DNA from 2 places in the Alcanivorax sp. MD8A genome. Region 2 is predicted to be linked to the other one. Evidence: predicted binding sites of a transcription regulator. Region 2 holds the regulator's gene; the other holds the start of a gene.

Region 1 (4,409 bases), on a different contig from region 2:
GCAGCCACCACCAGGCCAGGCAACCAGGCTACCTGATCCCGCCACATGAAGATGCCCAGCGCCAACACCGTGAAGCTACCGGTTATCGCCAGTTTCAGGGCATTACCCCGTAGCAGGTCATAGCGCATCTGGCCGACCAACACCGCGATCAGCACAAAACCCACCCCCGCCTGCACAAATCCCCCGTACACCCCGGCGAAGAACAGGCCGAGCCAGGCAGGCAGGGATTCCCCTGGCACCTGCGGCACCTCATCAGGACCGGGGGTCATCTGGTTGGGTTTCAGGACCATCAACAACGCCACCACCACCAGGGTACCCAGCAATACTGGCTTGAGGATGGTTTCGGGCAGGTAAGCTGCTGCCAGGGCGCCGACCAGGGTTCCCAGCAGACACGGGACCAGGATCGCAGGTAACGGCTTGAACGGCATGGTGCCACGCTTGTTGAACTGGCGGACCGCCTCAATGCTTTGGATCAGCACACCGACCCGCATGGTGCCGTTGGCCAGCGCCGCCCCCATACCACTGAGCATCAGCAGCGGCAGAATCAGCAACCCGCCCCCGCCCGCCAGCGTGTTGATAAACCCCGCCAACACACCGGCCCCCAACAAGGCAGCCACCAACCAAGGGTCAGAAAGGTATTCCATGGACATTCTCACGCAAGCCGAAAAGCCGCAGGATACGCCGCGAACCAAATTCAGGCCACTGCCCCACAGAACCACAACGCAGCCTGGGCCACAGGACTACACTCCTGCGTGGGCGCACCCGCTTCTGTGGGAGGCCCTGAGTGTTGGCAGCACTGGACAGCAAGTGATTCGCCACCCTGCATACGCCCATAGACGACAGGCAATAGCGTGGGAGCGGTCGTCCGACCGCGATGGCCTCGCCCGATCCTTCATTCGCGGTGGAACCACCACTCCCAAAGTGTAGCTGGCCTAGAGCGGGAAATTGCACCCCGTGGGAGCTTGCCTGCAAGCGATTTGCCCTGACCAACCGCATCATCGCTTTCAGACATGCCCCTAACACTCCCTGGCGGACAAGGGGCCACGCCGGGGGGCACACAGAGCCCAACGTGGCAAGGCTCTCTTTGCTTCATCGTGGATTAACGGGAGTTTGGGATCGCGCCGCCACCGAGCGCAGCGAAGGAACGCCCGCAGGGCGGCCCCGAAGGGGTGAGCAGAGCGAATAACCGACGCTACGGCAAGGGAGGGGATTAAATCAGGCCTTTCCCGGAAATCCGCGATGAGCCTCTATTTTCAGGGCCTGACTACGCCATCTCCTCGTCGCCCGGTACCAACGCGGCAAAGCTTTGTTCGGCGTCAAAGCCGCGCCCTTGCAGGAAACGCAATTGTCTGGCTTTTTCTTTCTGGTCCTGGGGATATTGCCGAAAGCGGCGGGTGCGCACTTCCCGGGCCAGGGCAAACCAGTCCACCTCGGTATCCTGCAAAGCGGACTCGATCAGCTCGCTGGCAACCCCGCGTTGCTGCAACTCCTGACGGATACGCAACACCCCCTGGCCCCGGTCGATGCGCGAGCGCACAAAAAAACCGGCAAAGCGCCGGTCATCGATGAAGCCATGTTCTTCACACCACTCGATCACCGCCGCCAAGGCCGGATGATCGCCCACCTTGCTGCGCAGCTTGGTTTCCAGCTCGCGGCGGGCGTGATCCCGACGCGCCAGCAGGCTCACCGCCCGCTGGCGCAACTCGGATTCCGTGAGCGGTTTATTCATCGCCCAGTTCAGCTTCCTCTTCCGCTTCTACCGGTGCGTCACCCGGTACGGCCAGCAGCCGTGCACGGATTTCTTTCTCGATTTCCTGGGCAATGGCCGGGTTTTCACGCAAGTAGTCACAGGCGTTCTGCTTGCCCTGGCCAATCTTGTCGCCCTTGTAGGCATACCAGGCACCGGATTTGTCCACCAGACCCTGCTGCACACCCAGATCCAGAACCTCGCCGAGCTGGTTAATGCCCTGCCCATAGAGAATCTGGAATTCGGCCTGACGGAACGGCGGCGACACCTTGTTCTTCACCACCTTCACCCGGGTTTCGTTACCGGTGACTTCGTCGCCCTGTTTCACTGCACCGATACGACGGATATCCAGACGTACAGAGGAATAGAACTTGAGCGCATTACCGCCGGTGGTGGTTTCCGGGTTGCCAAACATCACACCGATCTTCATGCGGATCTGGTTGATGAACACCACCAGACAGTTGGCATTTTTCACGTTACCGGTAATTTTCCGCAGCGCCTGGCTCATCAAACGAGCCTGCAGGCCCACGTGGGCATCGCCCATTTCACCTTCGATTTCTGCCTTCGGCACCAACGCCGCCACGGAGTCAACAATGATCACATCTACCGCACCGGAACGTACCAGCATGTCGGTGATTTCCAGCGCCTGTTCACCGGTATCCGGCTGAGAGACGATCAGGTCGTCCACGTTCACGCCCAGCTTCTCGGCGTAGTCCGGGTCCAGCGCGTGCTCTGCATCCACGAAGGCACAGGTCGCGCCTTTTTTCTGGGCTTCGGCGATCACGCTCAGGGTCAGGGTGGTTTTACCGGAGGATTCCGGACCGTAGATTTCCACGATACGGCCTTTCGGCAAACCGCCAATGCCCAGGGCGATGTCCAGGCCCAGGGAGCCGGTGGAAATGGCCGGAATCCGCTCACGCTTCTGGTCGCCCATACGCATGACAGAACCTTTACCGAACTGGCGTTCGATCTGGGACAGTGCGGCGGACAACGCCTTGGATTTATCGCTCATTGTGACCCCTCTCCTGTGTCGGCGTGACAGTCATTGCATCGCCGGTATCTGTGTCGTCGAAACTGACCTTTCAGTCAGCACTGACAATATGGACAGTATTATGAACAGGTATTCCTGTCCTTTGCAACCCTGTTTGTCAGATCCAGGGATGCGTACGATAAAGTCCGTCTGATTGTGGCTACTGGAGGCGCGCGATCAAGCCCTTGAGGGCTTCCAGAATGGTCTGCTGACGAACGGCATTGCGGTCACCCTCAAACTGGAAACAGCGGGCCTCGGCATACCCCAGCTTCTGACCCCAGGCGATCCACACCGTGCCCACGGGCTTGTCAGCGGTGCCGCCATCCGGCCCGGCCACGCCGGTCACAGCCACACTGATATGGCCGCGGGAATGCTCGATGGCACCGCGTGCCATCTCCAGCGCCACCGCTTCACTGACCGCTCCGTGGCTGGCCAGTGTCTGCGCCTGCACACCCAGCAGGTCCTGCTTGGCGTCATTGGAATAGGACACCATGCCGCGCTCGAACCAGGCAGACGAGCCAGGCATGGCCGTCATGGCCTGGGCGATACCGCCGCCGGTGCAGGATTCCGCCGTCACCACCATCAGGCGCTGGCGGGTCAATTGAAGGGCCAGGGATTCAACCGCGTTGGGAATGTCTTGCGGGTTCACGCATCGCTCCAGTGAGGATTCTGGAACGCACTGTAGCATTTTCAGAGCAACGCAAAACGCTCTTCTGTTGTATATCGCTCGGGACGATACCCCCACACCTCTTCGATTCGGTGCGGGGTGAGTACAGCTTCCGGCTCTCCATCCGCCACCAGCTCTCCCTCTGCCAGCACCAGACAGCGCATGCCGTAGCGAAGCACCTGATTCAGGTCGTGCAACACCGCCAGGACGGTAATGCGGCGCTGCTGCGCCAGCCGCACTGCCAACCGCAAAATATTGTGTTGCTGCCCCAGATCCTGTGCAGACACGGGTTCATCCAGTAACAACAGTGGCGTCTTCTCGGCCTGCACCAACTGCACCAACACCCGAGCCAGGTGCACCCGCTGCTTTTCACCACCGGACAGGCCGGGAAAGCTGCGCGCAGCCAGGTGCAGGCAATCCGCATCGATCATGGCGGCCCGCACCACATCGGCGCCGGCCTGGCGCGACAACGACAACGGCATCAGCCCCATCTCGACCACTTCACGGGCACTGAACGGGAACGTCAGGCTGCTGGCCTGGGGTAGCACTGCCACATGTCGGGCCCGCTCCTGAGTGTTCCAGTGTCGCAGTGATTGACCATGAAAAAGCAACTCGCCACGACAAGCCGCCTCGCCACTGATGGCCTTGAGCAAGGAAGATTTCCCCGCACCATTGGGCCCCAGCAATGCCACAAACTGCCCCGCGGGCAAGGTCAGATTGTCCAGTTGCAGCAAACGCCGACCACCGGCTTCAACAAGCAGATCACAAAGCTCAAGCACCGGACAGACTCCATTGCTTACGCTGTTGCAGCAGCAGGATCAGAAAGAACGGCGCACCCAACAAGGCGGTCAACAATCCCACGGGCAATTCAGCCGGGCTCACCAGGGTGCGCGCCGCCAGGTCCGAGAGCATCAGCAGCACGGCCCCGGTCAGTGCCGACAGCGGTAACAGGCGGCGGTGATCCG
Region 2 (4,409 bases):
GAGCGCGAAGATATCCAGTGTTATCGCCTTTATGACCGTGATCTGCCCGAGTTCAATGTGGCGGTGGACATCTATGGCGACCAGGTGCTGGTACAGGAATTCAAGGCACCGAAAACCGTCGATCCGGAAAAGGCGAAAGTCCGACGCGACTTGGCCGTGACCGCCGTGAGGGCCGCACTGGGGGTGCACCGCGAGCAGGTGCATCTTCGCACTCGTGAACGGCAGAAGGGCAAGCAGCAATACCAGAAACTGGATGGGCAAGGTCACTACCGGCCAGTGCGGGAAGGGCAGGCCCAATTGCTGGTCAACCTGCAGGACTATCTGGATACCGGCCTGTTCCTGGATCATCGACCGGTGCGGTTGCGAATCGCCGAGGAAGCCTCGGGCAAGCGCTTTCTCAATCTGTTCGCTTACACCGGTTCTGCTACTGTGCATGCCGCTGTGGGCGGAGCCAAGCGTACAGTGACGGTCGATGCATCCAAAAAGTACCTCGAATGGGCGGCCAGTAACCTTGCGCTGAATGGCTTTTCAACGGATCAGCATGCGATGGAACGTTCTGACACCATGCGCTGGCTGGATGAGTGCCGTGAGCAGTTCGACATCGTGTTTTGCGATCCGCCGACCTTTTCCAATAACAAGTCCCGCAGTGACTTCGTGGTGGAAGAACATCATGGTGATCTGATCCGCAAAATCATGAAGCGGCTGGAGCGGGGAGGGGTGCTCTACTTTTCGTGCAACTACCGTCGCTTCCAACTGGATGAATCCATTCGCAAGTGGTATGACGTGGAAGATCTGACTCGCTGGAGTATTCCCGAGGACTTCCGTCGCAACGACAAGGTTCACGTGCTCTATGCGATCCGGCATGTGGAGGAGGGCTAATGGTTGTGCTCTACACCACCGTGGGTTGTCACCTGTGTGATCAGGCGCGCGAGCTGCTATTGATGGTGAATCCCTCTCAGGAAATCACGGCAGTGGATGTGGCGGAGGATGATGCCCTGATTGCACGATACGGCGAGCGAATCCCGGTATTGTCTCGCGAAGGTAAGGAGCTTGCCTGGCCCTTCGGGCTGCTCGAAGTCCAGGCGTTTCTTCAGGGCTGAATCGCTTGCAGGCAATATCCCACAAGGGGGCACCGGAATTGTGGGAGCGATGGTTCCACCGCGAATGAACGGCCGGGTGAGGGGCATCGCGGGCGGACGACTGCTCTCACTCTGCTGTCCAGCCGGCTGTGGTGGGCAGAATCCCATGCAGGGTCACCATGGTATCTCTCAGGATACACACGTGTTGTGAGTGGGTTTGGGTTGTGTGTCAACGCCCGGAGAAAAGCGTTGCGGCGTTGTCTGAGGTGATGGCTGCGAGAGCCGTCACTTCCTGTTCTCGAAGTGTAGCAACACGTTGGCCAATCCACGGTAACAGGCACGGCTCATTGCGGCGTTTTTGCACGGGCGGCTCAGGGAGGTCACGGGGGATCAGATAGGGCGCGTCGGTCTCCAGCAGCAGGCGATTGTCCGGAATATTGGGCACCAGAGTGGCGAGCTCCTTGCCACGGCGTTCATCGCACACCCAACCGGTGATACCGATGTGGCAATCCAGATCCAGATAGTCGAACAGCGCCCGTTTCGAGCCCGTAAAGCAATGCACAACGGCCCCTTTCAGTTGGTCACGCCAGGCCTTGAGGATCGGCAGAAAGCGGTCATGGGCATCGCGCTCATGCAGAAAAACAGGCAGCCCGGCTTCAGCCGCCAGGGCTAATTGTGCTTCGAACGCCCTTTCCTGATCCGGGCGGGGGGAAAAGTCCCGATTGAAGTCCAGGCCCATTTCTCCTGCCGCGCGGACCTCTGGCGACTTGAGCAACTCACGCAGTTCTTTTTCCATTTCCGGCGAATAAAAGCGTGCACTGTGTGGGTGAAGGCCCGCTGTCGCGAACAGGTCGTCGTGCTGTGATGCCAGAGTGACGGCCTGCCGGGATTCGTCGAGGCTGGTGCCGGTGATCAGCTGCCAGGTCACCCCGGCAGCGCGAGCACGGTCGATAACGTCATTGCGGTCCTCACGGAACTGCTTGTCCGTCAGGTTGACGCCGATATCAGCCCAGAGGATGGGCGCTTCGGGGAGTGTGTTGTGCGGTTGTGTCATTGGATTTCAGTTCTGCCAGTTTGCTGCGCAGGGATTCTACCCGACGGCGGTTGGCACCTAAATCCCAGTAACCGACACGGGACGCAGAGCGGACCTCTACGACGCCATTTTCGCGTACGTAAAATGTGACGTCGTCCGTAAAGCGAAGTACCAGGCTCTTGAAGCGAGCCTGAATGCGCGACTGGCCGACCACGTCATATTCCACACGGGGCTGGGCATCCAATACGGTCTGGAGACGCTGGAGACTGGTGTCACGGTTGTCCGATACCTCCAGAGGGGGAACCCAGTGGTCCTTGCTGCCGCTCAGGCTGGACACACAGTTGGGGGAATTCGGGCAGGGCGCGAGCAAGTTATTATCGTCTGACATGACACTGCTACTCAGTACCAGAACAAGGACACTAATAAGAATTCGGATCACGGATCAACCCCACAAAAATACCTTCGATAACCAGCTGGTCGGCTGGCACCTTGATGGGCTCATAGGCCTCATTCGCCGGTAGCAGGGTAGCACTGGACTTGTTCAGTTTTAATGTCTTGACTGTGACTTCTTCGTCAATTCTGGCGACAACGATCTCGCCGTTGCGGGCCACATTCGATTTGCGCACGGCGATAAGATCGCCATCAAAGATACCGGCATCAATCATGCTGTCGCCCTGAACCTTCAACAGGTAGGTTGGGCGCTGCTTGAACAACCCCTGGGGGACGGGAACGGTTCGCTCCACGTTTTCAATGGCTTCAATGGGTACACCGGCCGCCACCTTGCCGACGATGGGCAATTCTTCTTCTGACCAGTAGGCGTTATCGAGCAGCTGGATACCGCGGGAGCGGTCGCTATGGAGCTTGATATAGCCCTTGCGTTCCAGCGCACGGAGATGGTCAGACGCCGCATTCTTGGACTGGAAGCCCATGATATCTGCGATCTCGGCGCGGGTTGGCGCCATGCCTGTGTCGGCCAGGCACTCACGAATGCAATCCAGAACCTGTTGCTGGCGTTCAGTCAGTTTGCTGCTCATAACCTTCTCCGTGTGGTCGTCAGAAATGGCGCCTTCCCGTGTGCGCATTTCCTGATTGCCTCTGTCAGCCAAAGGCGACATTGGGGCCATTGATTTTGATCCTAGCACGAGCACTGACAATATGAACAGTGTTATTTGTCCAGGTTCCCCTGACCAGTAAGGCGCACGGATTTGTCATTCCTGCCGTTGCCCTGTCTGGTCGTGGGCACTAGCATTGGGTTTTCATATCCATCAATGGCATGGGTCAGGCTAAACGGGGAAGGTAGATGGAGCAGGCCAACAATAATGATTTCGGCCAGCAGCGGGTTCGGCAGTTACTTTCCGGGGTCCCGTTTTTCAATGAAATTGCCAGGGACGATCAGGCACAGTTTGCCCAGATTGAACAGAACACCCGGTTATGGGTAGCGGGTTCCGGCGACACGGTAATTCGTGCCGGTGACGTGGATTCCACGCTGTATTTCCTGTTGCGTGGTCAGTTGGAAGTGTGCGCAGAGCAGGGCAGTGAGGCTCCACTGTATTACGTGTCTCCCGGTGAGGTGTTCGGCACCTTGTCCATGCTGCTCGGCACCCCGCGCAGCGCCACGATTAGGGTCGCGGACAATGCCCGTGAAGCGGTGCTGGCGAGTCTGGATTTCAATGCCTTCAATGAGGATGACAGCCCGTATTCCCTGGCGACCCGTTTGGCCTTTTTTCATATGATTGTGCACCACATACGCTGGACCCTGGAGGTCAAGCGTATGCAATCCCCAACTCACGAACTGGTGCAGTCCATGCGCAAGTTGCCCGTTTTTCACGGTGAGAAAGGCAGTGCAGAAGAACTGGATGCCCTGCGCGAACAGGCCCAGAGCCTGGCAGAGCTGCTATGCCGCTGGAACGAGGAAAGTCAGGCCAATACCGGCACGATCCAGCTGACCTAAGCACGCAAGGCGTTATTCAGAGGTTCCCTAGCCCTTGCCATTCTGGTCGACCTTCACTGCCAGAACATCACAATGGGCACCGGGGACCAGCCCGCGAGCCGTGGACCCCAGTAGCAACGCCAGACCACTGCGGGTGTGGCTGCCGACAGCAATCAGGTCGGCCTCCAGCTTGTCGGCCTTGTCGAGGATGGTCTTCTCGATAGAACCCAGCTCTACGTGCACGTTGCCATCGGGAATCTGGTAGCGCTGGGCATAGCGCCTGGCCATTTCCCGGGCCTGTTCCATCAGCCCGGTCTGCAGGTCAGTGACATCCATGGGGACATCGGCGCCGTAGGCCAGCGCCAGC

What was found. The regulator LexA, encoded in region 2, represses DNA repair genes until DNA is damaged. The targets are predictions, from matches to a motif close to TACTGTNTANNTANACAGTA.
Region 1: recA (recombinase RecA) is a predicted target of LexA. The motif match lies at 2,838-2,857, and genes of this name have one in related genera.

Annotation. Positions count from the first base shown of each region.
Region 1 is NZ_AQOQ01000001.1:180,904-185,312, reverse strand. Features, by position in the region: gene A15D_RS00765 (sulfite exporter TauE/SafE family protein) at 1-644, opposite strand, end outside; gene A15D_RS00760 (regulatory protein RecX) at 1,265-1,729, opposite strand; gene recA (recombinase RecA) at 1,722-2,759, opposite strand; gene A15D_RS00750 (CinA family protein) at 2,938-3,426, opposite strand; gene A15D_RS00745 (heme ABC transporter ATP-binding protein) at 3,468-4,223, opposite strand; gene A15D_RS00740 (iron ABC transporter permease) at 4,216-4,409, opposite strand, start outside.
Region 2 is NZ_AQOQ01000037.1:26,048-30,456, forward strand. Features, by position in the region: gene rlmKL (bifunctional 23S rRNA (guanine(2069)-N(7))-methyltransferase RlmK/23S rRNA (guanine(2445)-N(2))-methyltransferase RlmL) at 1-879, shown strand, start outside; gene A15D_RS14885 (glutaredoxin family protein) at 879-1,100, shown strand; gene A15D_RS14890 (TatD family hydrolase) at 1,309-2,133, opposite strand; gene A15D_RS14895 (DUF1499 domain-containing protein) at 2,084-2,500, opposite strand; gene lexA (transcriptional repressor LexA) at 2,532-3,146, opposite strand; gene A15D_RS14905 (cyclic nucleotide-binding domain-containing protein) at 3,413-4,063, shown strand; gene A15D_RS14910 (universal stress protein) at 4,091-4,409, opposite strand, start outside.